One region of the Pseudohongiella sp. genome, then DNA from elsewhere that is predicted to be linked to it. Evidence: predicted binding sites of a transcription regulator. Region 1 holds the regulator's gene; each other region holds the start of a gene.
What was found. The regulator sigma-54, encoded in region 1, starts transcription at its own class of promoters, with help from an activator protein. The targets are predictions, from matches to a motif close to ANTGGCATNNANNTTGCTNT.
Positions count from the first base shown of each region.

Region 2: nirB (nitrite reductase large subunit NirB) is a predicted target of sigma-54. The motif match lies at 1,364-1,383, and genes of this name have one in related genera.
Region 3: WD071_RS01155 (flagellar basal body-associated FliL family protein) is a predicted target of sigma-54. The motif match lies at 8,686-8,705, and genes of this name have one in related genera.

Region 1 is NZ_JBBDNQ010000034.1:94,109-104,145, reverse strand. Features, by position in the region: gene WD071_RS12735 (histidine phosphatase family protein) at 1-71, opposite strand, end outside; gene WD071_RS12730 (LysR family transcriptional regulator) at 214-1,092, shown strand; gene WD071_RS12725 (prolyl oligopeptidase family serine peptidase) at 1,113-3,341, shown strand; gene yjgA (ribosome biogenesis factor YjgA) at 3,376-3,951, opposite strand; gene WD071_RS12715 (HPr family phosphocarrier protein) at 3,961-4,227, opposite strand; gene rapZ (RNase adapter RapZ) at 4,224-5,102, opposite strand; gene ptsN (PTS IIA-like nitrogen regulatory protein PtsN) at 5,184-5,651, opposite strand; gene WD071_RS12700 (RNA polymerase factor sigma-54) at 5,732-7,282, opposite strand; gene lptB (LPS export ABC transporter ATP-binding protein) at 7,537-8,262, opposite strand; gene WD071_RS12690 (LptA/OstA family protein) at 8,262-8,909, opposite strand; gene lptC (LPS export ABC transporter periplasmic protein LptC) at 8,896-9,483, opposite strand; gene WD071_RS12680 (KdsC family phosphatase) at 9,514-10,037, opposite strand, start outside.
Region 2 is NZ_JBBDNQ010000006.1:166,180-176,216, reverse strand. Features, by position in the region: gene WD071_RS00915 (CmpA/NrtA family ABC transporter substrate-binding protein) at 1-940, opposite strand, end outside; gene nirB (nitrite reductase large subunit NirB) at 1,555-4,080, shown strand; gene nirD (nitrite reductase small subunit NirD) at 4,080-4,436, shown strand; gene WD071_RS00900 (NAD(P)/FAD-dependent oxidoreductase) at 4,448-5,695, shown strand; gene WD071_RS00895 (molybdopterin-dependent oxidoreductase) at 5,692-8,388, shown strand; gene cobA (uroporphyrinogen-III C-methyltransferase) at 8,382-9,176, shown strand; gene WD071_RS00885 (hypothetical protein) at 9,249-10,037, shown strand, end outside.
Region 3 is NZ_JBBDNQ010000006.1:223,007-233,043, forward strand. Features, by position in the region: gene WD071_RS01115 (sigma-54-dependent transcriptional regulator) at 1-621, shown strand, start outside; gene fliE (flagellar hook-basal body complex protein FliE) at 640-1,017, shown strand; gene fliF (flagellar basal-body MS-ring/collar protein FliF) at 1,057-2,748, shown strand; gene fliG (flagellar motor switch protein FliG) at 2,741-3,766, shown strand; gene WD071_RS01135 (flagellar assembly protein FliH) at 3,777-4,799, shown strand; partial or broken gene fliI (flagellar protein export ATPase FliI) at 4,796-6,112, shown strand; gene fliJ (flagellar export protein FliJ) at 6,265-6,711, shown strand; gene WD071_RS01150 (flagellar hook-length control protein FliK) at 6,873-8,531, shown strand; gene WD071_RS01155 (flagellar basal body-associated FliL family protein) at 8,765-9,256, shown strand; gene fliM (flagellar motor switch protein FliM) at 9,275-10,037, shown strand, end outside.

The DNA of each region.
Region 1 (10,037 bases):
GGTGACAGCTGGTCATAATTGGCGGCGCCAAAGGAAGCCTGGCCATGGCGCACAAGGTAGAGCTGACTCATACAATAAAAACCCTGGTTATTGATTTTAATTATTTGCGAATTTGGCTATTATTCATCAAACGAATAGGACATGGAAGACGAATGCGGCTTGTAAGCATAGCCCTGCAAAATAATTGGCGAAACAGGCAAGAGGTGGGCCGTTCTGAAAAAAATCGATCTTAATCTTTTTCTGGTCTTCGACACCATTTACACCGAGCGTAACCTGACCCAGGCGGCAAAGTCACTGGCGATAACGCAACCTGCGGTGAGCAATGCGCTGTCGCGTTTGCGGCGTGTGTTCAATGATGAGTTGTTTGTTCGCACTTCCAAAGGCATGTTGCCAACCCCCGTGGCCGATGGTATCGCGCAGAATGTCTCGGCAGCGCTGGGCCTGCTCAATGCCAGTGTACTGGAGCGCGAAGAGTTCAACCCGGCATCGGCAGACCGAACCTACCACTTCAGCATGACCGATCTTGCCGAAGCGGTGATTCTGCCGCGCCTGTTTCCTTTTTTCGAGATTAATGCGCCGCATCTGATGCTGCAGAGCTACTACACCAAGCGTCATGAACTGGTCCGGCATCTGTCGCGCGGCGAGCTGGACTTTGCCATTGATGTGCCGCTGATTGAAGATACTCAGGTATCTCATCAGTCACTGATCAGCGATCATTACGTCTGTGCCATGCGTCCTGGCCATCCGCTAGCCGATCAGGAACTGACCCTGGAGGCCTATCTGAACCTGCGCCATATTCATGTGTCCAGTCGCCGTAAAGGCCTGGGGCAGGTTGATATGGCGCTGCTCAAACATCAGGCAGAACGCAGGATTCAGTTGCGGGTCCAGCACTACCGCGTAGCGGCCGAGGTCGTCAGTGGCACGGATCAGGTGTTGACTGTGCCGAGATTTCTGGCATCCCAGTACAAGCTGACGTTGCGGCCGTTGCCGTTTGAGGTGCCGCCGCTGGATCTGCATTTGTACTGGCACCGCCAGTCTGACAGTGATCCTTCGCATCGCTGGTTGCGGGAAAGCCTGCTGGCGCTGTTCTGATCAGATTCGGGGTGCCAATCATGGCGCGAGTTGCTTTTGCGGGTATGCGCTTACTAACTGTCTGCGGTCTGCTGGCCCTGATACTGCTGTCAGCCTGCAGGCAAACCACTGTCACTTCGACAGACCCCTATATCTGGCTTGAATCGCCGGTAACCAGTCCGCGGGTAAGCGCGTGGTTGACGCAACAGATGGCAGCGACCCGCAACTGGCGCCGTCAGCAGACGCATTACCAGACAACCCGGGAGCAATTGCACGCCGCCTGGGATCACCCCAAGTGGCAGGTAGTGGACATAAAAAACGATCAGGTTTTTTTCTACTACAATCCGGGGCTCGCCGATCACTACAGCCTCTATCAGCAGCCGTATGCCGACTTCATTGGCGACCGTGCCCGCAGTGGTGAGACGCCCGGTGCCAGCGCGCGATTGTTGATAGGGGCAGAGGTGTTTGTTGACGGCACCCGACCCGGAGACATCGCAATCAGCCCTGATGGCGGGTGGCTGGCTTACCAGATAAACCATATCTCCGCGGTCGGTGCCACGGACCGCCGCTGGTACGTTCAGTCATTAACATCCTCTTCGCCTGCGCCGATATCTGCAGGCGTGTCCCATGAGGGATGGTACTTGCCAGCGGAGCATTTGATCTGGGCCGATAGTGATGACAAGCTGTTCTTTACGGTCTCTGTGCCAACGACTGGCGATGGCAATGGCGCCTGGCAGGCGCGGGTGTATTCCTACCAACCGGGTGCGGCGCAGCCTGAGCTGGTCCACATTGAAATTGCCGGGCGCCCGATCGAACAGCTACACCTTGTTGATGACGGGGCGGGTCCCGGACCGGACGATGATTCACCCGGTTATGCCTTGCTCGCGGCCGTGGCAGCAGTCCCTGAAGCGGCATCCTCCCGGAGTCTTTTATTTGGCTGGCGTGTGTTGCAGCTGGACAAGTCGGCGCCAGGGAATCTGGCTTCTGCCCGGTGGTTATCCTTTGCTCGCGACTATCGCGATGATATCGATCGTGCGCAATACGTGGGTGTTGTCCGTGGCCGTCATGCATTTCTTGCCCGCGCTGGGCGCGGTACCGGCGCCATCATATTGGCCGACGGGCAGCAGTCACAAACGCTGGTCGCAGAAACGGATGCGCCTCTGTTGTCGGCACGGGTGTTGGGGCGGACTCTGGTACTGGAGTACCTGGTGCATGGCAGTTCGACACTGCGTATGGTCGATCTGGACGGTCGTCCTGTGCAAGCAGCTGGTGTGCCGGACCTGCCGGCACCGATCAGGATTGATGCCATGCGCGCCCTGGACGAGCATCGCCTGCTGCTGACATTCAGCGGCATTCTGACGCCGCCACGCAGTGAACTTCTGGATATAAGGAACACAACAAGAATCGTCCTGAGCCAGGATGAGCCTGGAATAAAACCGGCTGACTTTGAGGCCAGGCTGCTGAAGGTGGTATCCGACAAAGGTATCAGTGTTCCGGTCTGGCTGGCCGGTCCGCAGAGTTCGCTTGACGATAAAACAGAAAATCTGTTGCTGGAGGTTTATGGCGGATTTGGCGTGCCGATGGAAACGGCGTTTTCGATCAGTCGCCTGACATGGATGGCCAATGGTGGCGCCTATGCTGTGGCCGGGCCGCGCGGGGGCGGGGACTACGGAAAGCGCTGGCATGATGATGGCAGTGGCGAGCAACGATATAATAGTATTGCCGACGTACTGGCAGTTGTGCACTGCTTGCGCGATAAGTGGCTGACTGACGGTGGCAACCTGGCGATCAGTGGTCGCAGCCACGGTGGTTTACTGGCCGCAGAGGCTGTCCACCGGGCGCCGGAGAAATTTTCTGCGCTGGTGACGGAGGCCGCCGTGTTCGATTTAGCCAGGCTCCACGCGCTTGGTGGCGCGCAGTTCTGGCGGGAAGAGTATCAAGGGTCGGTGTCGTCGCCGTATCAGCGGTTGTTGACGGGTGATCAGAATCCGGCTGTGCATTCACCGTCTCGTCATCCACCATCTCGCCATCCACCCACGCTGCTGATAACCCGGGCTGTTGATCCGGTTGTGGCGCCGGCGCACAGCTTCAAATATGCGCAGGCTGTGCAGAATTTAACGCGGGACCAGGATGCACCGGCAACGCTGCTGTATATTGCGCCAGGGCAGGGCCACGATGCCGACGGCACGGTCAATGCGCTGATTGATGACTATGCGCTGCGCTGGTCGTTTCTGAATAGTCGATTTAGAAAGCAGTTGCCGTCCGAATAAGCGGTGGGTACAGGATCGGGGTCTGGTTGGTGTCTCAGTCTATGCAGGTCTTGATATAGTCGAGCAGACGCCGGCGCTGGATTTTTGCCGCTTCGCTGCTTCTTTCCTCTTCAGCGTCGACAGCAGTTGTCGCTACCTGACTGTAACGACGCAGCAATTGCCGCAAGGTCTGACGCTCGGCACTGGGCCAGGTTTCAACAAAGGCCTGAATGTCGTCCTCGCTGCCGCTGAGCAGACGCTCACCCCATTGTTCTATATCCTGACCGCGGCGGATCTCCTGCCGGTCCGGTGTGCGCAATTTTTCCAGGGCTGCGCGAATGCTTTCGTGATCGCTGCCGCGCATCAGTTTGCCGATAAACTGCAGTTGGCGCCGTTTTGCTTCGTTGCGGTTGGGCAGGCGCTGGTACTCGCGCAACGCACCCAACAATGGTTCGGGTACATCAATCTGTTCCAGTTGCTTTTTGTTCAGGCTCAGCAGGTCTTCGCCCATTTTCTGGAGCTCGGTCATCCGCTTTTTGCGTTGAGTCTTGCTCTCTTCGCCGCCGTCTGTGTTGTCGTCATGTCCGGACACATCGTCCATATCAAACCGCAACGTTGGAGTTTCTTTCATGTCAGTGCCTTATTCGTTTTCATCAAAACGGTTGTCAACCAGTGCCTGAATTGCCTGCAAGGCATCTGTTTCATCGCCGCCGTCAACAACAATGTTGAGCACCGTGCCTTTGCCTGCAGCCAGCATCATCAGGGACAGGATGCTTTTGCCATCAACCAGCTTTTCGGTGCCAATACGAACGCTGCTGCTGAATTGTGACGCAACTGCGACCAGGCGCGCAGCGGCGCGGGCATGCAAGCCCGCCTTGTTGCAGATGGTAATAGTGGATTCGATCATGATTTTCGGGAAGCCTCCTTGCGCGCGAGCTCCCGGTGCATGACCTGCAGATTGCTGATTCGGCCCGAGAAAGCCTGTTTTAACTGTTCACACAAATAGACTGACCGATGTTGTCCGCCAGTGCAGCCAATGGCCACCGTGAGGTAGCTGCGATTGCTGCGTTCGATTCGCGGCAGCCACTTTTCCAGAAACTGAAATATATCATCTTGCATGGCCGTGACGTCATCCTGCGCTGACAGATATTGTCTGACTGGTTCGTCCAGTCCGTTCAGCGGTCGCAATGCCGGTTCCCAGTATGGATTTGGCAGGCTGCGTGCGTCGAATACGAAATCAGCATCTATCGGTACGCCGTTCTTGAATCCGAATGATTCAAACATCAGGGCCAGTGAACTGTCTTTTTTCTCCACTACCCGCGCACGGACGGTGGCGCGTAGTTCGTGAACCGACATGGTACTGGTGTCGATAGACAGGCCTGCCAGAGCAGCAATAGGTTCGAGCATGTCGCGCTCTTTATTGATGGCTTCACGCAAGCCGATACTCTCTGTGGTCAGGGGGTGTTTGCGTCTGCTTTCACTGAAACGCTTGATCAGGGTCGGGCTGTTGGCATCCAGAAAAATGATTTCAGTGTCAATTTTCGAAACCTGAAGTTCGCCAATTATCTGCGGTACTTTTTTAAGATCATCAGGTAAATTGCGCGCGTCAATACTGACCGCTACCCTGGGCAGGGCAACGGTTTCGCTCGATATCCGACTGACAAAAGCCGGCAACAGGCTCGCCGGCAAATTGTCGATACAATAATAGCCATGATCTTCCAGCATGTTTAGCGCGGTGCTTTTGCCGGAACCGGAGCGGCCGCTAACGATCAGGAGTCTCACAATTGGTCGCCTGTCTCATTTGGATCTGGGTTGAGTTTGGGTGTATGTCACGCTGCTGATCGTACCGGCAGGCGTCAGCGGTCAGTCTTGCGGCTGCTCGCTGAACCGTATCGCGGTCTGGTAAAGCTCACTGTTGTTTTTGGCATCACGCAAGGCCTGGCAAAACGCTTCCTGATGGAACAGTCGCGCCAGCCCGCTCAGGACACGCAAATGCTCATCAGTTTCCTCCGCCGGCACAATCAGCACAAACAACAGGTCTACCTGCTGTGAGTCAATGGCATCAAAGTCGATGCCCTCATCCAGTTTGACCAGTGTGCCTATAATCCGGGTGCATTCCTGTACGCGACAGTGAGGTATTGCTATGCCATTGCCTATGCCGGTGCTGCCCAGTTGTTCGCGCGCCAGCAATGCGTTGTAGATAGCGTCTGCCGACAGGCTGCTGGCGCTGCCCGCGATATGCTCACTGACGGTCGTGAGAAAGCGTTTTTTGCTGACGCCCGGCATATCACAGACGGTGCGTTCAGGGCTCAGGATTTTGCTCAGTTGCATCAGGTTTTCCTAGTCTTCCGATGGTTGCCATTCTAGAACCTTGGTCTGCCGCTGGCAATGCATCAACGCTCAGTCCGGGGCTAGACAAGCCTTTTTCGTTCGTTGGAAGGCGGAATGGACAGGGATTCCCGGTATTTCGCAATTGTTCGCCGGGCAACGTTGATACCCTGGTCTTCCAGCAACTGCGTGATTTTACTGTCGCTCAACGGCTTGCGGGGGTTCTCCGCCACCACCAGCTTCCTGATCAGGGCGCGAATGGCGGTTGACGAACATTCGCCCCCGCCAGCGGTGCTGACGTGGCTGGAAAAGAAATACTTTAATTCGAAGATTCCGCGCGGTGTGTGCATGTACTTCTGCGTGGTGACCCGGGATATCGTTGATTCGTGCATCTCGACGGCTTCCGCGATATCGTGCAATACCAGCGGTTTCATGGCTTCCTCGCCTTTTTCCAGAAAGCCCTGCTGATGCTCGACAATCCGGCTGGCAACCTTCAGCAGCGTCTCGTTGCGGCTTTGCAGGCTTTTCAGAAACCAGCGAGCTTCCTGCAGGTTGTCGCGCAGGTAGTTGTTATCGGTGCTGTTTTCCGAGCGTTTGACCAGTGCTGCGTAATCCGCGTTGATGCGCAGCTTGGGCGCCGTCTCAGGGTTGAGTTCGACACGCCAGCGGCCGCTGCGAGGGTCTTTGCTGACAAACACATCCGGTACGATGTAGGTGGCAGTGGATGGGGCAACATCGGCGCCCGGGCGCGGATCCAGTTTCTCTATGATGGCGATTGCGTCGCGCAACTCGGGCTCTTTCAGACGAGTCAGACGCATGACCTGAGCGTAGTCGCGATTGCCCAGCAGTGACAGGTGGTCTTTAACCAGGATACGGGCATGACGCACGGCATCGGTAACCAGGATGTCCGGAATCTGGTTAAGCTGTATCAGCAGGCATTCGGACAGATCCCGTGCGGCTACACCAACCGGATCAAAGTGCTGCACCCGATGCAACACGGCCAGGACTTCATCCTCTTCTATGTCCAGGTGCTCCTGCAGCCCTTCCTGGATCGATTCAAGGCTGGCGGACAGCTGCCCGTTGGCGTCCACGGCGTCGATGATAGCCATGGCGATAAGTCGGTCAGTGTCCGACATGGTGGTCAGGTTCAGTTGCCAGAGCAAGTGATCCTGCAATGATTCTGACGCTGTGTCGCGGGATTCGAAGTCGTCGTTATCGGGGGCCGGGCTACCACTCGTGTAGCTGTTCTGATAAATATCATCCCAATTGGTGTCAACTGTCAGTTGTTCCGGGATGTTGTCTTCCCAATGCGATTCGTCGCCGCTGGCCTCGTAGGACGCGTCGGAAGAAGACTGTTCGGCAAAGGTGTCACGAACCTCATCTTTTCCGCTGCTGTCCTGTTCTTTGCCACCCTCAGACTGGCTGTTCGATTCGCTGTCGCCGTTATCGTAGCTGGTGTCATTGCCGTCGGTGTCATGGGATTCATCCACCTCCAGCATGGGGTTGGATTCCAGAGCCTGATGAATTTCTTGTTGTAAATCCAGAGTGGATAGCTGCAGGAGCCGGATTGCCTGCTGCAGCTGGGGAGTCATGGTCAGCTGTTGACCAAGCTTTAGCTGTAGCGAAATTTTCATGGCATCAGATACATCGTTGTTGCTCGTTGATAACAGTTGCTCGTTGATAACAGATATTGTGTTGGTCGCGCTCGCAGGCCCTTTTGGGCTCTTGTCGGGCGTTATTGAGGCATGATGGCTCTTCGTGGCCTGTTGCCGCTCTGCGCGCGTCAAGCAAGCATCATGCCGATCTGTGATGAATTTTGCAATATTTTTACCAGGGAAAATTTATGCTATGTCGTGAACCTGGCAGCCAGGCCGCAGGCTGCGCACGGTCAAATACGGAATTTTTCGCCAAGGTAGACGTCACGCACTTTTTGATTGGCCAGTATCTGTTCGGCACTGCCTTCGGCAATGATGCCCCCTTCGCTCACGATATAGGCTTTCTCACAGATATCCAGCGTTTCCCTGACGTTGTGATCAGTCAGCAGAACACCAATGCCGCGCGTTTTCAAGTGTTCGATGATGGATTTGATATCACTGACAGAGATCGGATCGACACCGGCAAAGGGCTCATCCAGCAAGATGAAGCGTGGATCATTGGCCAGTGCGCGCGCGATCTCGGTGCGCCTGCGTTCACCGCCGGACAGGCTCATACCCTTGTTGTGGCGTATGTGGGTGATATGGAACTCCTGAAGCAGGCTCTCCATTTTTTCCAGGCGCTGGGCGGCGTCGAGATCCTTGCGGGTCTGCAGGATCGCCATGATATTGTCTTCAACACTGAGATTGCGAAAAATCGATGAGTCTTGTGGCAGGTAACCAACGCCCAGGCGGGCACGCGAATAAATCGGCAGGCCGGAAAGCTCGGTATCATTCAATTGAATATTGCCGGCGTCAGCCTTGACCAGCCCTACAATCATGTAGAAGCAGGTGGTCTTGCCGGCGCCGTTGGGGCCGAGCAGGCCTACAATCTGGCCGCTGTTGACGCTAATGGACACGTCGCGAACCACTTGGCGGCCCTTGTATGATTTGGCCAGGTGTCTGGCTGCCAGAGTATCCATCAGTTAGGGTTGGTGTCCGTTGTCGGTACTTCTTCTGCCTGTTGTGCGCCGTTCGCTTGCGGTGTCGGGGCCAGTACGGCGTTGCAGGGGCCGGGAGAGTCGGTGGCCCCCGATTCCACGACATGTTTGATCTGCGAGCACTGCAATGCCGTGCGCCCGCGATTGAAACGGGCGTCGCCTATGAACTCGACAACCGACATCAGGCCGCTTTCCATGGATTCGTTATAATAAACAATTGAGTCGCTGTCGCCGTTAATTTCCTCAACGTCCGCCTGCGCGGCGCGCACAAAACGTGCCGGTTGTCCCTCAACAGTGACCTTGATCAGATCGCCGGTTTCGATGTCTTGTTCCAGGCGTGCAGTGTCGCCGAAAATACTGATCAGACCCTGTTGGAATCGAACATTGTCTCTCAGGGTCGTGATGCGTGTGTTACCTGACGATTCTATGCTGCCCGGGCCATCGGCGGAGGCATTCAGAACTTCATTGCTGTCTTCCTGCGCGACAGTATTGGCGACGCTGGTATTGGCAACTTCCTGGTCTGTGGATTCAAGGACGGGTTGGGCGCAGAGCGGCGCGCTGGTGCCGATAAAAACTATCAGCAGCGCAGCAGTGCGCAACACAGTGTTGGAACCTTTAATTGTCAACACGATAATACCGGCCCTGTATGTCAGATAAAAATGTGATGGTGTCCGCGCTGAGGTCGGCGCGCATACCCTGGGACGTCTGTTCCAGGCCGTTGCCGGTGACTGTGACCCGGGCGTCAGTAAACATGGTTTGTGTGGGAGGTTCTACTGTGAGCCGGTCACTGGTCAGGCGAACATTGCTGTTCTCTTCACTGCGATGCAGGATCTGAACAGCATCGGTCAAATTCAATTCCAGGATGTCTCCTCCGCTTGTGGCCCGAATTCTGCCTGAAGCGGCGGAAATATTCCAGCGTTCCCGGCTGCCTTCGAACATTTGCATCACCGGTTCCGTGAGCTCTGTCACCTGACCCGGGAACAGTCGTTGTTCGCTGGCAGACAGTGTGTAGGCCATCAGTCCGTTCTCGTCATAGATGACGCTGCGGATGCCACGCCCAAAGCCATCGAAGCTGGCTTCCGGACTGAGCACATCAATCTCATTGTCCTCAATCGGGGACACCCCGGTGCGCTCAGTCAGCAGCCAGGCAATCAGGATTGCCGGGATCAATGCCAATAACCATCGATATTTCAAGCGCTTCATGTTCGCCTCGGGATCTTGTCAATGCTGTTGTCAGCTTTCATAAAACGTCGCAACAGCCTGTTCGTACTTGCTCTGCGCGCGCAACAGAAAGTCTGCCACATCGCGCACCGCACCCTCGCCGCCCGCGCGGGTGGTGCACAGTGCGGCGCAATGGTGGACGCTTTCGTGAGCATTGGGGACCGCGATGGGCAAACCGATGCGGCGCATCACCAGCAGGTCGGGTAAATCGTCACCAACGTAGGCTATCTGATCCAGTGGGCATGGGTATGTCTGCAGCAGCTCATCCAGTGCGTTGGACTTGTCTTCCCGGCCCTGGGCAATCAGGTTTATGCCCAGGGCGGCAGCGCGTCTCTCCAGCGCGGCTGATTTACGACCACTGATAATGCCGACATGAATGCCGTTTTGCTGCAGCAGTTTAATGCCCTGGCCGTCCAGCGTATTGAAGGCTTTCATGACTTCACCGTGTTCGCCGTAGAACAACTGGCCGGTGGTCAGCACGCCGTCAACATCCAGCAACAGCAGAGTGATGGTTTCGGCGCGCTTCAGAACCTCGT
Region 2 (10,037 bases), on a different contig from region 1:
TTGCTATGACGTTGTAGTCAGCGCCCACGTATTCACTGCGCGACAGTATTCTTGCAGCCTCCTCCCTGTTGGCGTTGTTGTTCTCATCAAGCCACTTGCCGGCACGCAACATGGCTTTGACCAGGCGTACCGTGGTATTGGGATTTTCTTCGGTAAACGCCTGAGTCAGACCCAGAACCTTCTCAGGGTTGTTTTTCCAGATCTCGTAGTCGGTTATCACAGGCACACCAATGTCTCTGACGATGGCCTGCTGGTTCCAGGGCTCTCCGACGCTGTACCCCATGATGGTACCCGCTTCCAGCGTTGCGGGCATCTGCGGCGGCGGTGTCACTGACAACAGCACATCGGCCTGCAGGGTACCGGACACATCACCTTTATGGGGAGCATAGTAGCCGGGGTGCAAGCCTCCGGCGGCCAACCAATAGCGCAATTCGTAGTTATGGGTGGACACTGGAAACACCATGCCCATATTGAAGTTCTGGCCTGCATTGCGATAGTTTTCTACCACTGGTTTTAGAGCATCTGCTCCAACCGGGCGGACCACCTTGCCATTGTCCTGCCTGACCTGGGGTTTCATCTGCGCCCATACTTCGTTGGAGACCGTAATGGCATTTCCGTTCAGGTCCATGCTCAATGGTGTCACGATGTGGGCTTCAGTTCCGTATCCTATGGTCGCAGCCAGGGGCTGACCCGCCAGCATATGAGCCGCATCAAGCTGCCCGCCGATCACACCGTCCAGCAAAACTTTCCAGTTCGCCTGTGGCTGCAAGGTGACATAGAGGCCCTCGTCTTCAAAAAATCTCTTTTCGTATGCGATCGCAAGAGGCGCCATGTCTGTGAGTTTAATAAACCCTATCGTGAGTTCATCCTTCTCAGGCCAGCCCAGCGCCTCGTCGGCGTTGGCCTGCAGCGATACTGTCAGTGTCCAGAGCGCGGTCATAGTCCACAGCAACAGTAATTTCCTATAACTTAACAAGGTATCCGTCATGATAAAGTCCTCAACATCTGGCCGTTCGTCCAAAAAAAAACGCCTACAGACTGACCGGAACTCCGATCGTCTATAGGCGCCATTGCCCGACTCGAATTATGTCTGGTGCTAATTACACCAGGCCACAAACCTGACGATGCATTTACCATGCCACTCCCTCCTTAAAACGTGACAAGTGGTCCTGCCGACCTGTCTATACCTCGCTGTTTAGCTTCTGCGTCGGTTTCCACCGGGCATGGGATGCCGGCTGATGCACTGCCCGAACAGGCAGGTATATGCTTTTTTTTGGTGCGCGACGCACAAACAAATGGCACAAAAACCGCGTTTCAGATTCCCCCGGTTCGGAAAAACACTGACTCTACGGGCCTTGGGCACAGTGGCACGGGAATTGCTCAGTACCCAGTAAGTGGATCTGTTTACCAATGACGGGAATTTGATCCGCAACAGAATCAGACCATAACGACTACAGGGCAATGGCGCTCATAACACGAAACTCTCGTGTCATGAGCGCCATTTTTTTATGCCTGACATTCAGCTCGATATTCGGCTCGACAAGGAGACAGATAATGAACAGGCCAAAACTGGTAGTTATTGGCAACGGGATGGTAGGACAGCGGTTTCTCGAAGAATTGATCACGCATCATCACGGTTTTGACATCACGGTATTCTGTGAAGAAAACCGTCCGGCATATGACCGGGTTCAATTGAGCTCCTATTTTTCACACGCCAGCGCGGAAGATCTCTCGCTTGCCAGTGACACTTTCTTTGCCGACAACAACATTTCATTCCTGTGTGGCGAATCCGTTACCCGAATTGATCGCGACAGTAAAACTGTTGTCGGCAGCCAGGGCACCAATATTGACTATGACACGCTGGTTCTCGCCACCGGCTCATATCCCTTTGTCCCGCCCATTCCAGGCCGCGACAGGGAGGCCTGTCATGTCTATCGCACAATTGACGATCTGGACGCCATACGAAACTCGGCCCAATCCAGCAAAACAGGTGTCGTAATTGGCGGTGGCCTGCTGGGTCTGGAGGCCGCCAAAGCGCTCAAAGATCTCGGCCTGACAACACATGTTGTCGAATTCGCACCACAACTGATGGCAGTCCAGCTCGACAGTCGAGGTGGCGAGCTGCTGCGCCAGAAGGTGACAGAACTCGGCGTCGAAATTCACACCGGCAAGGCCACGCAGTTAATAGATGACGGCGACGGCCACCGACACAAACTGGTTTTCTCCGAAGGTGAACTGGAAGCCGACCTGGTGTTGTTTTCCGCCGGCATACGGCCCAGAGACGAGCTGGCCAAAGCATGCGGCCTGCAGATGGGCGAGCGTGGCGGGGTCGTGATTGACAACCAGTGTCGCAGCTCTGACCCTGATATCTATGCCATCGGAGAAGTAGCTGTGTGGCAAGGCAGTGTTTTCGGTTTGGTTGCGCCCGGTTATAATATGGCTCAGCAACTGGCGACGCTGCTATGCGGCGATGCAACGGTTGCGTTTGCCGGTGCGGACATGAGCACAAAGCTTAAACTGCTGGGCGTCGACGTCGGCTCCATTGGTGATGCCCACGCCAGAACACCGGGTGCACAGATTTGCGCCGTCGATGACAACAGCACCGGCACCTACAAAAAACTGATCATCAGCGAGGATGGTCGGCTCCTGCTCGGCGCTGTCCTGGTCGGTGATACCTCAGACTACGATACCCTCTTGCAGTACTGTCTGAACCGGATTGAGCTGCCTCCCTCACCCTTGGCGCTGATTTTGCCGGACAGCGGCGACAAGCCGGTGTTGGGTGTGGATGCCCTGCCTGCCAGTGCCCAGATCTGTTCCTGCAACAACGTCAGCAAAGCAACGCTGTGTGAGGCCATCAGCGCCGGGTGTACCAGCATGGGTGCATTAAAAACAGAAACCCGGGCCTCTGCTACCTGCGGCGGTTGCGCCACGTTGGTCAAGCAGGTTCTGAACGCAGAGCTGAAGCGTCAGGGTATCCATGTCAATGATCACCTGTGCGAGCATTTCCCCTATACACGGCAGGGTCTCTATCATGTAGTGCGCGTCAATCAGGTCCGCAGTTTCGACGAGCTTGTGAGTCGCTTTGGCAGCGGTGAGGGCTGTGACATCTGCAAACCCGCTGCAGCTTCAATTCTGGCCTCGTGCTGGAACGACTATATCCTGGACCCGAAACATGTCGGTTTGCAGGACACCAACGACAACTTCCTTGCCAATCTGCAAAAGAACGGCAGTTATTCAGTGGTCCCACGCGTACCCGGTGGGGAAATTACCCCCGACAAGCTGCTGGTGTTAGCTCAGGTTGCACAAAAATACGACCTGTACACCAAAATCACCGGTGGACAGCGAATTGATCTGTTTGGTGCAAGAGTTGACCAACTTCCCCTGATATGGAAAGAGCTGATCGATGCCGGCTTCGAATCCGGGCATGCCTACGGAAAATCCTTGCGCACGGTCAAATCCTGCGTTGGTTCAACCTGGTGCCGATACGGAGTCCAGGACTCCGTGCGCATGGCCATTTTTGTTGAGGAACGCTATCGCGGCCTAAGATCGCCGCACAAACTTAAAATGGCCGTGTCGGGCTGTACCCGGGAGTGCGCCGAAGCACAAAGCAAGGATGTTGGCATTATTGCCACCGAGAAAGGCTGGAACATGTATGTCTGTGGCAACGGCGGTATGCGACCGCGTCATGCCGAACTCTTCGCCAGTGACCTGGATGATGAATCACTGATCAAATACATTGACCGGCTGCTGATGTTTTATATCCAGACCGCAGACCGGCTACAACGCACATCAGTCTGGCGCGACAACCTGGAGGGTGGCCTGGACTATCTGCAGGACGTGATCATCAATGACTCACTGGGCATAGCCGAGGAGCTTGAAACTCAGATGCAGGCTGTCATAGATACCTACGCCTGCGAATGGAAACGGACCATTGAGGACCCTGACGCACTGAAACGTTTCCGCCCCTTCATCAACGCCGACAGTGCGGATGAACAGGTAGTCTACGTTCGTGAGCGCGGCCAGAAACGCCCCGCACGCTCTGAAGAGACCAACAACATAACCCTGGTGGAGACAGTCTGATGAGTACTCATGCTACCGCACGTCAGCAAAACCTTGAATGGATTGATATCTGCGCTGCCAGTGATGTTGTTGCCAACACCGGCGTTGCGGCACTTGTCGAGGGTAAACAGATTGCCATTTTTAATACGCGCGCCGGCTGGTATGCCATAGACAATCACGATCCGTTCAGCCAGGCCAATGTGATCGCCAGAGGTATTGTCGGCGACATCAAGGGTCAACTGGTTGTTGCCTCGCCAGTCTACAAACAGCATTTCTGCCTCAATACCGGGCAGTGCCTGGAAGATGACAGCGTAGCGCTGAGCGTGTACCCGACCAATATCAGCGATGACCGCGTCCAGATCGCGATACAACGATAAGAGCCCGGCCCATGAAACAAACAAAGAAACTTGTCATTATAGGCAACGGCATGGCTGGCAGCCGTTTGCTGCAGGAGCTGGTCAAGCTCGACAACGAACAGTTGTCGATTACCGTCATCGGCGCCGAACCGGGTCCAGCCTATAATCGCATCCTGCTCTCGTCGTGGCTATCGGGACAGGTCAGCGAAGCCGAAATGGCATTGGCGACCCGTGACTGGTATCAGCGACATGAGATACGCGTGTATGACAATGACCCGGTCATCCATATTGACTGCAAACAGAAACAGATTACAACATACACAAAAAACGTAATCGATTGGGACTACCTGGTACTGGCAACCGGGTCCCGTGCGAACCGGCTCAATGTGCCAGGTCGCGAAGCTAACGGCGTCATGTGTCTGCGCTCGTTGCAGGATGCCAGAGACCTTCATAAACTGATTCGCCCAGACGCCAGCGCCGTTGTCATCGGCGGCGGCCTGCTGGGCCTGGAGGCCGCCTGCAGCCTGGCTGATCAGGGCATGTCTGTGACCGTGGTGCACAATGCCGGATGGCCAATGAACCGGCAGCTGGATGAAGAAGCAGGCAACCACCTTGCCGACAGTTTGCGGCTGCGCGGCATCCGTTTTCACGGCGACGCAAACTGCTCTCATTTCAACACCACCGATAACGGCAGTCAACTCGCGAGCCTGGAGCTGGCGGACGGCACTGTTCTGCCTTGCTCGATTGCCATCATGGCGCTCGGTATTACCCCGGAGGTCGAACTGGCACATACCATCGAGCTGAAGACAGACCGGGCGATAAAAGTAGATGCCTGGCTGCAAACCAGTAAACCTGACATCTTTGCCCTCGGAGAATGCTGCCAGATCGGCGAAGACGTGTTCGGTCTGGTAGCACCTGTCTATCAGCAGGCACGCATTCTTGCCATGGTACTGAACACCTGCGCGTCATCCTACGCTAATGCCAATATCAGGGCTCTGCCCTGTTACCATCACCAGCCCACGCCAACCCGGCTCAAAGTCAGCGGCGTTGATGTTTTTTCCGCCGGCGATATCAACACCAGCGCACACAACAAGAGCATGATCTGGCGTGATGCGCAACAAGGTCACTACCGGCGCCTATGGTGGCGCGACAATACCCTCCAGGCAGTCGTCATGTTCGGCGACGTCAGCGATGGCAATCGTTATGCGCAACTGATCGAAACCCAACGCATAGTGGCATCCCGCAGCCAGGAAATGTTCGGCCTGGGGGACAGCGCATGAACAAACGTACCACCTGTCCCTATTGCGGTGTTGGTTGTGGCCTGATTGCTGACCCGACAGACACACAAGAGCATATCGCCAAACTCACCGGTGATCAGCAACATCCGGCCAATCGGGGCAGGCTTTGTGTCAAGGGCAGCTCATTGCATGAAACGCTGGGCATGGAAACACGACTGCTCAAACCTCAGCTTTACGGCAACGAGGTTGATTGGGAGCAGGCGCTGGACGAGGTTGCCGAGCGATTACAGCGCTGTATTCGGGAACACGGCCCTGATTCAGTGGCCTTTTATGTATCGGGGCAGCTGTTGACCGAAGATTATTATGTTGCCAACAAGCTGATCAAAGGCTTTTTGGGCACTGCCAACATCGATACCAACAGCCGTCTTTGCATGTCAACTGCGGTAGCTGCCCACAAACGTGTGCTCGGCAGTGACACCGTTCCTGGTTGTTATCAGGACCTTGAGCTGGCAGATCTGTTGATCATTACCGGCTCCAACATGGCCTGGACACACCCGGTCATTTATCAACGTATCGCCGCAGCCAAACAGGCCCGCCCGGAAATGCGCATCGTGGTCATTGACCCGCGCCGCACCGCCACGGCTGACATCGCGGATCTGCATCTGGACCTGGCGCCCGGCAGCGACGCCAGCCTGTTTACGGGCCTGTTCTCACACTTGCTGGCTTCAGACGCGCTTGATCACTCGTTTATCGACAAACACACCGAAGGGTTTGAAGACGCACAACATCGAAGTCGCGCCGCTGCGATGGACCTGGCAACCACGGCACAGCGTTGTCAGCTGGACAGGGAAAAGCTGCAGACATTTTACGACTGGTTCACTCAGACAGAAAAAACTGTGACCGTTTTCTCACAGGGCATCAATCAATCGATCAACGGTGTCAGTCAGGCCAGCACCATACTCCATTGCCACCTGGCCACCGGCAGAATCGGTAAACCCGGTGCCTGTCCATTCTCGATTACCGGCCAGCCCAATGCCATGGGCGGGCGCGAAGTGGGCGGATTGGCGAATCAGCTGGCCGCGCACATGGATATCGAGAACCCGGCGCACCGCCGGATTGTGGGAAATTTCTGGGGCAGTGACAGACTTCCCGTGCGCCCCGGCCTGAAGGCTGTCGAACTGTTTGATGCTGTGGCCGATGGCAAGGTCCGGTTTATCTGGATCATGGCAACCAACCCGGTGGTATCCATGCCCGAGGCCGACAAAATCAAAAAGGCATTGACGAACTGCGACTGTGTCGTGGTCTCTGACTGTGTGGCTGACACCGATACCCTGCGTCTGGCAGACATCCGTTTACCGGCTGCTGGCTGGGGCGAAAAAGACGGCACGGTGACCAACTCGGAGCGATGTATTTCCCGGCAACGCGCGTTCCTGCCGCTGGCGGGCGACGCAAAACCGGACTGGTGGATTATCACGGCAGTCGCCAGACGACTGGGCCTTGGTAAACAGTTTCCCTATCAATGCGCCGCCGATATATTTCGCGAACACGCGCTGTTGTCGGGTCAGGACAACGCTGGTGGTCGCGATTTTGATATCAGTGGATTGGCCATGCTCGACAACGATGCCTATGACCAGCTTGCACCGACGCAATGGCCCTACCCCGTCGCGGCAAGAGCCGGCCGGGCACGCATGTTTGAAGACGGTCGTTTTTTTACCAGATCCGGTCGGGCACAATTTGTTGACACCACTCCCTGCCAGGCATACAGCAGCGACAAGCGGTGGCCTTTAGTGCTCAATACCGGTCGTATACGCGACCAATGGCATACCATGACACGAACAGGTCTGAGTGCCCGGTTGCAGCAGCATGTACCAGAACCATTCGTGGAATTGCATCCGGACGATATGGCCAGGCTTGGCATTCAGCCTCAGCAACTGGTGCAAGTCCGTAACGAGCTGGGTAGCTGCACAGTCAAAGCCAGGGCAACAACGGCCCAGCAAACCGGCACCGCATTCATGCCAATACACTGGAATGATTGTTTTACCACCGCTGCCCGCCCCTGCGTTTTGATTGAATCCCGATTTGATGCCATTTCCGGACAACCTGCGTTCAAACAAACCGGTGTTGCTGTTAGCCCCCTGCCGTGCCGCTGGCACGCAACATTGATCAGCCGCCACCGTATTGATCTGCCCACGCACGTTTATTGGAGCAGTCGCCGCAATACCGACTGGCATATTACAACGCTCGCCGGTGATTGCGACCTGGATATTGCCACACTGAAGACACAGTGGGCGTCACCGGGCAGAACCTGGGCAGAAATGGACGATGGCAGCGGCGATGAAATCCGACTGCTGGCCTATGACCATAACAAGCCCGTTATCTGGTTTGCCTCGCAGCGCGAGACCGCACCTGATATTGACGAACCCTGGCTGGTGGCTGCAATGCACGCCACCACGCTGAATGCCCTTCAACTGGCCGCTGGCAGAGCCTCCGGGCAACTCGCCAGTGGCGCCCTGGTGTGCAGCTGCCATCAGGTACGCGAGTCAACTATTGTCGACGCCATCGTATCCGGTTGCCGCAGTGTTGAGAGCGTAGGCGAAAAAACGCGAGCCGGCACCAACTGCGGCTCCTGTATACCAGAGATCACAGCCTTGCTGACAACCTCATCAACAACGACCACTTTATCCACAAAAACATCAACAACGACCGCTACAGCAACCACGGAGAACGTATGTTAAGCCTGCTATCACAACACCAGAACCAGCTGCCTGTCGGTGAAGTCTGGCTTGTCGGCGCCGGACCGGGCGACCCTGAACTGATCAGTGTCCGTGGACTCAGACTGATCCGACAGGCTGACGTGGTTGTTCACGATCGATTGGTCGCCGCGGAGCTGATCGATGAGCGTCGTAAGGATGCCCTGTGCATTGATGTTGGTAAACGACCGGGGCACCATCCGGTGCCGCAGCAGGAGATTGAACACATGCTGATCAGCCACGCGCGCGCGGGCAAATCAGTGGTACGTCTGAAAGGTGGCGATCCTTTCATTTTTGGCCGGGGCGGGGAAGAAATGCTGGCCTTGCGCGCCGCCGGTATCAGGACACATGTGGTGCCTGGCATCACGGCGGCATCAGCTTGTGCCGCATCGGCCGGTTTCCCGCTGACGCAACGCCATACCGCGAACAATGTCTGCCTGACCACCGCACATCATTGCGACGAACGCGATACCAGCAACTGGTCATCACTGGCTGGCGACAGTTCGCGGACGCTGGTTTTCTACATGGGGCTGTCTGCTCTTGGCCGAATTCGCAACAACCTCGTACAGCACGGCATGAACGCTGATACACCTTGCGCGCTGATCGAAAACGGCAGCAAACGCCAGCAACGCACGGTTTATTGCAGTCTGCGTCAAATCGCCGATCTGGCGGCTCAGCATAAATTACAGACCCCGTGCCTGCTGGTCGTCGGCAACGTGGTAAGTCTGGCAGAGGAATACCAGAACCAGAACAGAGCTGTATCAGCAGCCTGAAGTTTTCAGCACTCATCAAGGGGAAAGCGGGTTTGCAATCGTTTGCCAACAGAACGCAGAAAAGGACAGAACATGAAACAGGACATAAAACAGAACACTAACATGAACACCTGTAAAACCCTGATCAGGCTGCTCGCTGGCAGTATATTTTCAACTGCACTGCTGGTATCCCTGCCACTGATGGCTGCGGAGAATTCAGCCGACAGCCTTGCCGCCGCTCTCAGCCAGGGCAACACCACGCTGTCATTCCGGCTGCGTCATGAAGACGTACAGGTTGATACGCCCTCACGCGACGCAACGGCCAATACCCTGAGATCCAGGCTGACCTATACCAGTGCCCGTTGGTCAGGCCTGGATGCCACTCTGGAGATGGACTATGTTGCCACCATTGGCAATGAAAAATTCAATAATACGCGCAACAATCAGTTTCTTTACGCTACCGTTCCGGACCCGGACGGTGCTGATCTGAATATCGCCGCCTTGCGATATCGTTTTGACACCGGCAGCGCAGTCATGGGACGCCAACGACTGGTGCGGGGCAACCAGCGCTTTATTGGCAGCGTTGGCTGGCGGCAGAACGAACAGACCTTTGATGCGCTCAACCTGTCCTGGCAGGCGAGCGCCAGAACTCAGTTCAGTTATGCCTGGATTGACAATACCCGTCGAATCTTCGGCCCCGACAAAGGCACACCAGCGGCAAAACTGGCCAGCAATCATCATTTGCTCGATGCCAGCATGGCCATAAGTGATGCCATCAACATCAACGCCTATTACTACGCACTTGACTTCGAGCAGGCCCCTGCGCTGTCTTCGCGTACCGCAGGCCTGACCCTGAGCGGCGCCGCTGATGCCGTCAACAGC
Region 3 (10,037 bases), on a different contig from region 1:
ATCGCTACGACCAACCGGGATTTGCGAGCATGCGTGCGAGATGGCCGTTTCCGTGAGGATCTGTTCTACCGATTGAGTGTTTTTCCGTTGGCCTGGCAGCCATTGCGGCAGCGCCGTCAGGATATTGTGCCGCTGGCAGAACGTCTGCTGCAACAACATGCTGCGCGCATGGGGCGGGGAGTGACGACGCTGGACCAGCGTGCGAAACATGATCTGATGGCTTACGACTGGCCCGGCAATGTGCGGGAGCTGGACAATGTTCTGCAGCGGGCGCTGATAATTCAGGACGGCAACGTGATTTCCGCTGCCAGCCTTGCGCTGGTACCGGATCATGACGCTGCTGAACTGATGCCGGTTGCCACTGGGCAAAATGCTGAGTCACTGTCTCTGCACAATGACCAGCCTGAATTCTGGTCGGCAGGCAGTGATAAAGACAATCAGGTACTGGGCAACGATCTTAAACAGCGCGAGTTCGAGATTATTCTGCAGACCTTGAAAAAGCAGCGGGGACGGCGCAAGGAGACCGCTGAAGAACTGGGTGTAAGCGCGCGAACGCTGCGCTACAAACTGGCCCGCATGAGAGACTCGGGCATCAATATTGATTCGCTGGTTAGCGCATAAAAAAACGGAGAGACGCGAATGAATGGTGTAACCGATCGAGTAGATATCAATCAGTTGTTGACCCAGATGCGGGATATTCGAGGGCAGATGCAAACCCCCTCGATGCAGGCCCCGGACCTGAGCAATGCCGTCAACGAGGGGCGTGGCGTCGACGGCACCCAATCTTCAGAGCGGGTCGGATTCTCTGACATGCTCAAGCAGGCGGTGGATTCGGTCAATGAGACACAGATGCAGTCAAGCTCCCTGCAACGCGCATTTGAAATGGGTGATCCGGAAGTTGATATCACGCAGGTCATGATCCAGATGCAGAAGGCCAGTGTTTCATTTGAAGCCATGACACAAGTTCGCAACCGCCTGGTCAGTGCGTACCAGGACATCATGAATATGCCTATCTGATTGTCGGCAACGGGCACAATACACTAGCAGGGTAAGAACATGGCAACAGCAGATTCGGCGCAATCACAAAATGCACTGGTGCCCACAGAGGGCGCTCAAGGCTCTGCTTACAGCAGCAATTTCATGAAGGGTTTCAACAGCCTCAACCTGGTTCGGCAGGCCGGTTTGATGCTCGCGCTGGCCGCCAGTATTGCGCTGGGTTTCTCCGTAGTGCTGTGGTCACAGAAAGAGAGTTACCAGCCGCTGTATCCGAGCATGCAGGGTTTTGATACGGCAGCTCTGGTGCAGGTGATGGACACAGCCAGCATTCCTTATCGCATTGATCCGGCGTCCGGTGTGTTGTTGGTGCCCTCAGATTCGGTGGACTCGGTGCGCCTGCAGGTTGCCAGCGCCGGCGTCACGCGTGATAACGGTTATGGTTACGAATTTCTGGACCAGGAACAGAGCCTGGGCACCAGTCAGTTTATGGAGGAAAACCGGTATAAGCGCAGTATGGAAGGCGAGTTGCAACGCACTATTACCAGCTTCCGCCATGTTCAATCTGCACGCGTACATCTGGCCACGCCGGAGCGTTCGGTATTTGTACGCAACAGTCGCAAACCGACAGCGTCGGTTTTTCTGGCCTTGCATTCAGGACGTCAGCTATCTGATATTCAGGTGCAGGCTATTGCCAACCTGGTTGCCTCCAGTGTGCCGGAGATGATGCCCGAGGACGTCACCGTTGTTGATCAGATGGGCAATCTGTTGTCCCGCACCGGCGAAAATACCGAAATGATGATGGCAGCTGAGCAGTTTGCGTATGTACGTCGATACGAGGAAACGCTGGTCGGGCGGATCAATCGTATTCTGCATCCCTTGCTGGGGGCGGGCAGATTTACCGCCGAAGTTGCGGCTGATGTTGATTTCACCCGTACCGAACAGGCTGCGGAAACCTACAACCCGGAAGCCTCGGTTGTACGCAGCGAGCAGTCATTGAATGAGCGTCGGTCGACGGGTGATGTGATTGCGGGAATTCCGGGGGCGCTGTCCAATCAACCGCCGGGGGCGGCAACGGCACCGGAAACACTGGAGGGTGTCGAGGGTGAGGAAGCCGTCGCGGAGCCGGACAATATCCGATCGCAGGAAACCCGTAACTACGAAGTCGACAGGACCATCAGCTATACCAACTACGACCCGGTTTCCGTGCGTCGGTTGTCAGTGGCCGTTGTTATCGATGAACCTACCGGCGAGGCTGCACAGAGCTGGACTGCTGAGGATATGGAGCGTATCAGCGCGCTGGTGCGTGATGCAGTGGGGTATAGCGTTGAGCGTGGTGACAGTGTGACGGTTATCAACAAAGCGTTTGCGCAGTCTGAAGAAATGGCGGGTGTTGCCATGCCGTTCTGGCAGGCATCATGGTTTGCCCCCGCCCTGCGCCAGGCTGCTGCCGCGCTGTTTTTACTGATACTGGTGTTTGGCGTCCTGATGCCATCGCTTAAGCGCCTGACAGTTGCCGGTGGCGCCGGCCGCGCGGGCGCCAGCGATGCTTCAAGTGAACTCGGATATGCCGATATCAAGGCAGAGCACAAAATGAAAGAAGACTCGGTGACCCTGAGCGGGGGCGATGATATTCTACTGGCGGGGCCTGCCGAGAGTTACGAGCGGCAGCTGGGCGCAATCAAGGGCCTGGTGGCGGAAGATCCTGCGCGTGCAGCGCAAGTGGTAAAAAACTGGATTTCTAACGATGGCTGAGAATAACGCAATGGAGAATTCGGCCCGCAATGTCAGCTCGCTGGAGCGTGCGGCAATCCTGCTGATGAGTATGGGGGAAAAAGACGCCGCTGAAGTCCTGAAACAGATGGGACCGAAAGAAGTGCAGAAAGTCGGTGCTGCGATGTCCGCTCTCAAGTCGGTATCCCAGGATACCGTGTCTTCAGTGTTGAACCTGTTTTTGGCTGAATGCGGCGCCCAGAGTGGCCTGGGCGTGGGATCAGAAAACTACATTCGTAATATGCTGACCGAAGCGCTCGGTGAGGAGCGCGCGCGCGGCTTTCTCGACCGGATTCTGCTGGGTGGCTCAAGTTCCGGCATTAACAGCCTGAAGTGGATGGATCCGCGCTCGGTGGCCGATGTCATCCGTCAGGAACATCCACAGATTCAGGCCGTTGTGCTTAGCTACCTGGAACCGGATCAATCAGCCAATATTCTGGGCAATTTTCCGGAGAAAGTCCGACTGGAAATCATGATGCGTATCGCTGCACTGGAAAGCGTGCAACCGGAGGCCCTGAAAGAGCTCAACCTGATTCTGGAAAAACAGTTCTCAGGCAAAGGCTCAAACCCGTCGACATCCATCGGCGGACGCAAAACGGCCGCGGAAATCATGAATAACCTTGACGGTGCAGTTGAACAGGAGTTGATGCAGTCAATCAAGGATGTTGATGAAGACCTCGGTAATCAGATTCAGGATCTGATGTTCGTCTTCGACAACCTGCGCGAAGTCGAAGACCGGGGCATTCAGGCGCTGTTGCGCGAAGTGTCTTCCGAGGTGCTGATTCTGGCATTGAAGGGCGCAGACGATTATCTGAAAGAAAAATTCTTTGCCAACATGTCCAAACGTGCGGCGGAATTGCTGCGCGACGATCTCGAGGCCAAGGGTCCGGTACGAATCGTTGAAGTTGAAGCTGCACAGAAAGAAATTCTGGTCGTGGCGCGCCGAATGGCGGATGCCGGTGAGATACAGCTTGGTGGTGGCGGTGAGGCCATGATCTGATGAGGACAGCATGATGCAGCGGCATATTTTTGACGGGACCACCCGTGTCAGTCAGAAAAATCTGGAAGAGCTCCCGGTCATGCGCTGGATGCCGCCAACCATCAGTGCCGGCGGGAAACTGATTCAGGCCGAACCGCGCCCGGATTCGCCGTTGCGTCAGGCTGTCGAGCAGACGACGGCGCGCAGCGATGAGACCGGAGCAGCGCCCGCACAGACCAAAGACTCAACATCCACAGCAGACAGCATGCAGGCCTACGAACAGGCCCGTGAAGAGGGTCTGCTGTCAGGTCGTCAGGAAGGTCTGCAAAAAGGCCTGGAGGAAGGCCGCCGACAGGGTCACGAGCGCGGGCTGCAGCAAGGCCTGGAAGAGGGCAGGAAACAGGGCAGCGACAAAGGCTACCGGGAAGGTACGCAGAAAGCCGAAGCCGAGCTGCGACAGGCATTAAAGACATTAAACGGCATGATGACCCAGCTAAGTCACGCCATCAATGAACAGGATTACCAACTGGAAAAAGCGCTGCTGGACCTGAGTCGCGAAATCGCACGCAACGTGGTTCAACGCGAATTACTGATAGACAGCAGTCATATCATGAAAATTGTCAGGCAGGCACTGGCAACATTGCCGCCGAGCCGGGACAACGTCCGTATCCTGATCAATCCCGCAGATCAGCCGCTGGTGCAGCAGGCTGCCGATGAAGGCGGCGAAAACTGGCGTGTGGTGGCGAATCAGCACATTGACCGTGGTGGTTGTCGGGTGGAAACTGATCAAAGTGCGGTTGATTTTACGACCGGCGAGCGCTTTGCCCAGGTTATTGAGCAGATTGTTCAGCGTCAGTTTGCCGACGACGATACCGCAACGGATGTGCCGGCCGGTGAAGCATTTGAAGAGGCCCCCGAACCAGTGGTCAAGGCACCGCGTGAGACGCAGAAAGCTGCCGCGAAACGCAGTCTCGCTGAAGAGGCAGCGGCGCTGGCCGACGATGATGCGGGCAGCGATGCAAATCAACAACCTCCGACAGAAGACAAACCATGACAGCCCGACAGAGCCTTGCACAACGGCTGCGCCGCTATCAGCCGACAAAACACCTGACAGTCAGTCCCGTTATCGTGGGCAAGTTGACACGTGTTGTGGGATTAACGCTGGAAGCAGTCGGTTGTAATGTGTCGCTGGGTAGCCGCTGCCTGGTCAGCCACAGTAGTGGCAAGGAAATCGAGGCAGAGGTTGTTGGTTTTGACGGGCCACGTATCTTCCTGATGCCATTGTACAGTGTGGAAGGCTTGCAGCCTGGCGCGCGCGTGGTGCCTGCGCCCAGCGTACAGCGGCTCTGGGTGGGCGACGGTTTGCTGGGCAGGGTGCTGAATGGTTTCGGCGAACCTATCGACGGCAAAGGTCCGGTTTCGATACAGAGTTGCAGTGAAGCAAAACCCGTGCGAGCGATCAATCCCCTGAAACGACAGCCGATACGTGAGACTCTGGACGTAGGCATTACTGCGATAAACGGGTTGCTGACGGTGGGCCGGGGACAACGTATCGGTTTGTTTGCCGGCAGCGGTGTCGGTAAAAGTGTGTTGCTGGGGATGATGACACGGTTCACTGAAGCTGACGTGATCGTGGTCGGCCTGATCGGGGAGCGTGGCCGCGAGGTTAAAGAATTCATTGATGAGATTCTGGCCGAAGAAGGTCTGGCCAGATCAGTGGTTGTGGCGTCGCCGGCTGACGATTCGCCTTTGATGCGTTTGCGCGCGGCCATGATTACGACCCGCATCGCGGAGGGGTTTCGTGACCAGGGCAAAGATGTATTGATGCTGATGGATTCGTTGACGCGTTATGCCATGGCGCAACGTGAAATCGCATTGGCAATCGGAGAACCTCCCGCAACCAAAGGCTACCCGCCATCGGTATTCGCACGCATTCCGCAATTGGTGGAGCGTGCCGGCAACGCCGACAGCGGCGAGGGTACCATTACGGCATTTTATACAGTCCTGACCGAAGGTGATGATCAGCAGGATCCGGTTGCCGATTCGGCGCGAGCAATTCTCGATGGGCACATCGTATTGTCGCGGACATTGGCCGAGCAGGGCCATTATCCGGCTATTGATATCGAAGCGTCCATCAGTCGTGTGATGCCGGCAGTAGTCAGTGCCGACCACCTGGCCAAAGCCCAGTTGTTTAAACGGGTGTATTCGCGTTATCAGCAGAATCGTGATCTGATCAGCGTTGGTGCCTACACCACGGGAGCAGACAAGGATATTGACTTTGCCATCGAACGAATGCCGCACCTGCGTCAATTTTTGCAGCAGGGATTGACCGAGAATGTTGGCATGATCGACGCTGTACAGCGTTTGGGTAAAGCTATCTCACCCGCCCCGGGGCGTTCACTTCCGGGGGCAGGCACCGGCGCTGCAGGCCCTGGCAATGTTACTCAACTGCAACCGCGAACGACCCTGGGTGGCAGTGACAGACCCGGTCAGCCTGACAAGCAATCAGGCAATGCCTCTTGAATCGCGTCAAGCGTATGCAGCCGGTACTGCGTCTGGCCGGGCTCGAGGCAGACAAGGCGGGTCGGGCATTGGCCATGATGCAGCAGCGTGTTCAGGCTGAGGAAAACAAGTTGTCCCAGTTGTACGCCTATCAACAGGAATACAGGAATCAGATGCAGGTGTCCGGTCAGGCGGGCATGACGGTCGACCGCTTGCGGCTGTTTGATGGTTTCCATCAGCAACTGGATCGCGCAATCAACCACCAGCGAGAACTTATTGAGCACATGCAAAAGGATCAGGAGCGGGTACGCGAGCACTGGCGCAAACTTGATATCCGCCACAAGAGCCTGGAGAAAATGCTCGAACGGCTACAGCGTGATGCTGATGTTCAAACGGCACGGAATGAGCAACGCAATCATGATGAGTTTGCCCGTCGTCGCTCGTCTGACTCCGGCTGGTCCTGATGCTGCTCCAACCCCCCTCCGTGCTCGCGCGTATACGCATCGACGCTGCCCCTGATCAATCTGGCAGGTTTCTTGCTAAGTCCCTTACTGAGTAGATTGTAAAGCCACCGTTCATTGCCGTGTGGGTACTGACTTGTGGCAATCAAGCAGAGGGATGGGACATGTTGGTAACTGTTGATTTGATGTCAATTGTTGGCGCCGCATCGCCGGCGGCGAAGACGCGTGGGGCTGGTGACTCCGATGCCGGGGCATTGGGCTCCTGGCTGCTTGCCGCAGATGCCAGTTCAGCATCGTCTGATGGCAAGGATATGATAAACAAGCTTTTTATGTCCTACGCCAGTGATGGCAAGGCCGACCCTGAAGGCCGCTTTGCCGCGGATTTGAGAGCCCTGTTAAGCGCTCACGGGGTGTCGTTACCCCCAGAACAGTCGCTGTTGTCACTGCCGTCAGGTGCTGCGGTGCCAGAGCTGGACGGCGCCCTGGGCGAGCAATTGGGGTGGAGCGTTGATGAGCTGCTGCAGATGTCTCCGGGTGCACTGGCGAGCGGAAATAGTTTGCCTCTGGATGACCAAAGCTTGCCGTCCGCGCTGAGTAACTGGCTGGCGGCGCTGTCGATGCCGGCGGGGGAATCCCCGGCGGGTGTTGCAGAGGGCCTGACTCCGGCTAACAGTTCCGTCGCGCAATTGCTGGGTGGCAGCGGCACGCCTGGCCAGCCTGGTAAGCCAGGCGGGGCACTGACACCGGCAGGCGGACCGATCGTTGAATCAACAGCGCTTGGTGGCGCCCTTGTTCAAGGCGCTGCCCTAAGTGCTTTGTCACCACCCGTCGGTGGAGCGCCTGTGCCGGGAATGATGGCCGCAGCAAAAGGTGATTCAGTTGCGGCGCTGGCGACTGATGTCAGCATGAATGCGCCCGATCCGGACGCAGAACACGATGCCTTGATGCTCCGGTCCCCGGTGCCCGCAGACACAAACCGACAGACCTCGGAAACAGCACTGGCGAGCCTGCCGGGCAGTCAGAAAGTTGCGTCAGAAGTAGCCAATGTCAGCGCTTTTCGCTCAATTCAATTCAATCAATCGGGCAGCGCCACTGATGATGGTCAACCCATGTCGGCTGACATATTAAAGACCAGTGCGCCACTGGAACGTAATCAGGCGATAGCCAGCCAACTGAGCGCATCGTTGTTGTCGGGCATCAGTGCTGAAAACCCGGCAAGCCCGAATGCCGTTTCAGGTCAGGCTGCCAACGCGGCTCTGAATGCAGCCACGGCTGACGATGGCACTTTGTTTAACAGAGCTGATCAACGAATGTTTGCCACCGAAAACGCGCAGCAGGCGCAATCACAGGCGGCCCAGCAGTCAGCCACCCGGACTGCCGATGGCCTGCCCAGATTCACCATGGATACCGCCTTTGGGCAGCAAGGCTGGTCAGACAGCCTGGGCAGACAACTATTGGTGATGAGCAGTCAGGGCATCACTTCTGCGCAGATCCGCCTGGATCCGCCAGAACTCGGTAGTTTGACGGTCAAGATTCAGATGTCTGCCGATCAACAGACCAACGTCAGTTTTGTCAGTCAACACGCCACAGTGCGGGAAGCGCTGGAGCAGCAGCTTAGCCGCCTGCAGGATTTGTTCCGGGATCAGGGGCTGAATTTGCAGGATGTGTCAGTGTCTGATCAGTCGCCACAACAACGCGAAGATGAGGCCAATGGGCAACAAAATCAGGGCACGGGCTCTGGCTCAGAGTCAGGCGAACAGGAAACAAGCGCCAGCGAGCCGGTGCTGGTGCGTTCCGAATCCCTGATCGATTTCTACGCCTGAACTCTCTCGCCCTGTGATACACGCATCGGGATAGCGTCAAACACTCGTCTGATCCGTCTCGCCAATTTTGTTCGTAGCGTCACTAAATTGGCGAGTGTCTTTTTTTCTAATCGCTATATAATTGATTAGTAATAAGATACCGTCTTATTTAGAGAGTGGCACAAGCTTTGCTTCTGTCACAATGACATGGTGAAATATTTCAACCCGTGCGGTTGAGGTCAGGAACGTTTTGTATGGCGGATGATGACGAGGTAGTTGCCGTTGCAGGCAGCAAAAAGTGGCTTTTCATTGGCGTGATCGCCATTGTTGTATTGGCCGCTGTTGGCGGCGGAGCCTGGTTTTTTCTGATGAATGGCAATGCAGAACCGGCGGCAGATCTCGCCGAAACTGCTGTGCCGGCGCGAGATCCGGTGCAATATCTTGAGTTGACGCCAGCGTTTATTGTTAATTTTCCGCACCAGGGTCGGCAGCGCTTCATGCAGGCAACGGTTACTGTCATGGCCCGCGATGCTGCTGCCCTGAACGCAGTGGTTCAGCACATGCCGGTTATTCGCCACAACCTCATCAACTTGTTGAGCGCGCAGTTGATCCTGGTGTTTGAAGACCCTGCAGGCATTGAGCGATTGCGCCAAATGGCTACCGACGAGGTCAATCAGGTATTGCAGCGCGAGATTGGCAGGGAAGGCATAGAACAACTGTTGTTTACCAACTTTGTTATGCAATAGGAAACTGGAGACGCATTGATGCAGGATTTGTTATCACAAGACGAAATTGATGCCCTGTTGCATGGCGTTGATGATGGTGCTGTTGATACTGATTTGGATGATGATCCTACGCAGGTACGTTCCTATGACCTGACCAGCCAGGACCGGATAGTGCGCGGGCGGATGCCGACACTGGAGATGATCAACGAACGCTTTGCCCGCTATACCCGGATCAGCCTGTTCAATCTTCTGCGCAGAACTGCTGACGTATCGCTGGGCGGCGTGCAGATCACCAAATTTGGCGAGTACCTGCATACACTTTATGTACCTACCAGTCTTAATCTGGTGAAATTCAGGCCTCTGCGTGGCACTGCTTTGATTGTACTTGATGCAAAACTGGTCTTTAAGCTGGTTGATAACTATTTTGGCGGCGACGGTCGGCACGCAAAAATTGAAGGGCGTGAGTTTACACCAACCGAGTTGCGTGTAGTGCAAATGGTGCTGCACCAGATATTCACGGATCTGGGTGAAGCCTGGCGTAATGTGTACAAACTGGAATTCGATCATTTGCGCTCGGAAGTGAATCCGTCAATGGCAAATATTGTCAGCCCTAGCGAAGTGGTTGTGGTCAGCAGCTTCCATATCGAACTGGACGGAGGTGGTGGCGATATCCACGTGACCCAGCCGTATTCAATGATCGAACCGATTCGCGACCTGCTTGATGCCGGTATGCAGAGCGACGTGGACGAGCACGACGAGCGCTGGGGTACAGCGCTCAAAGAACAGATCAAAGATGCCAGCG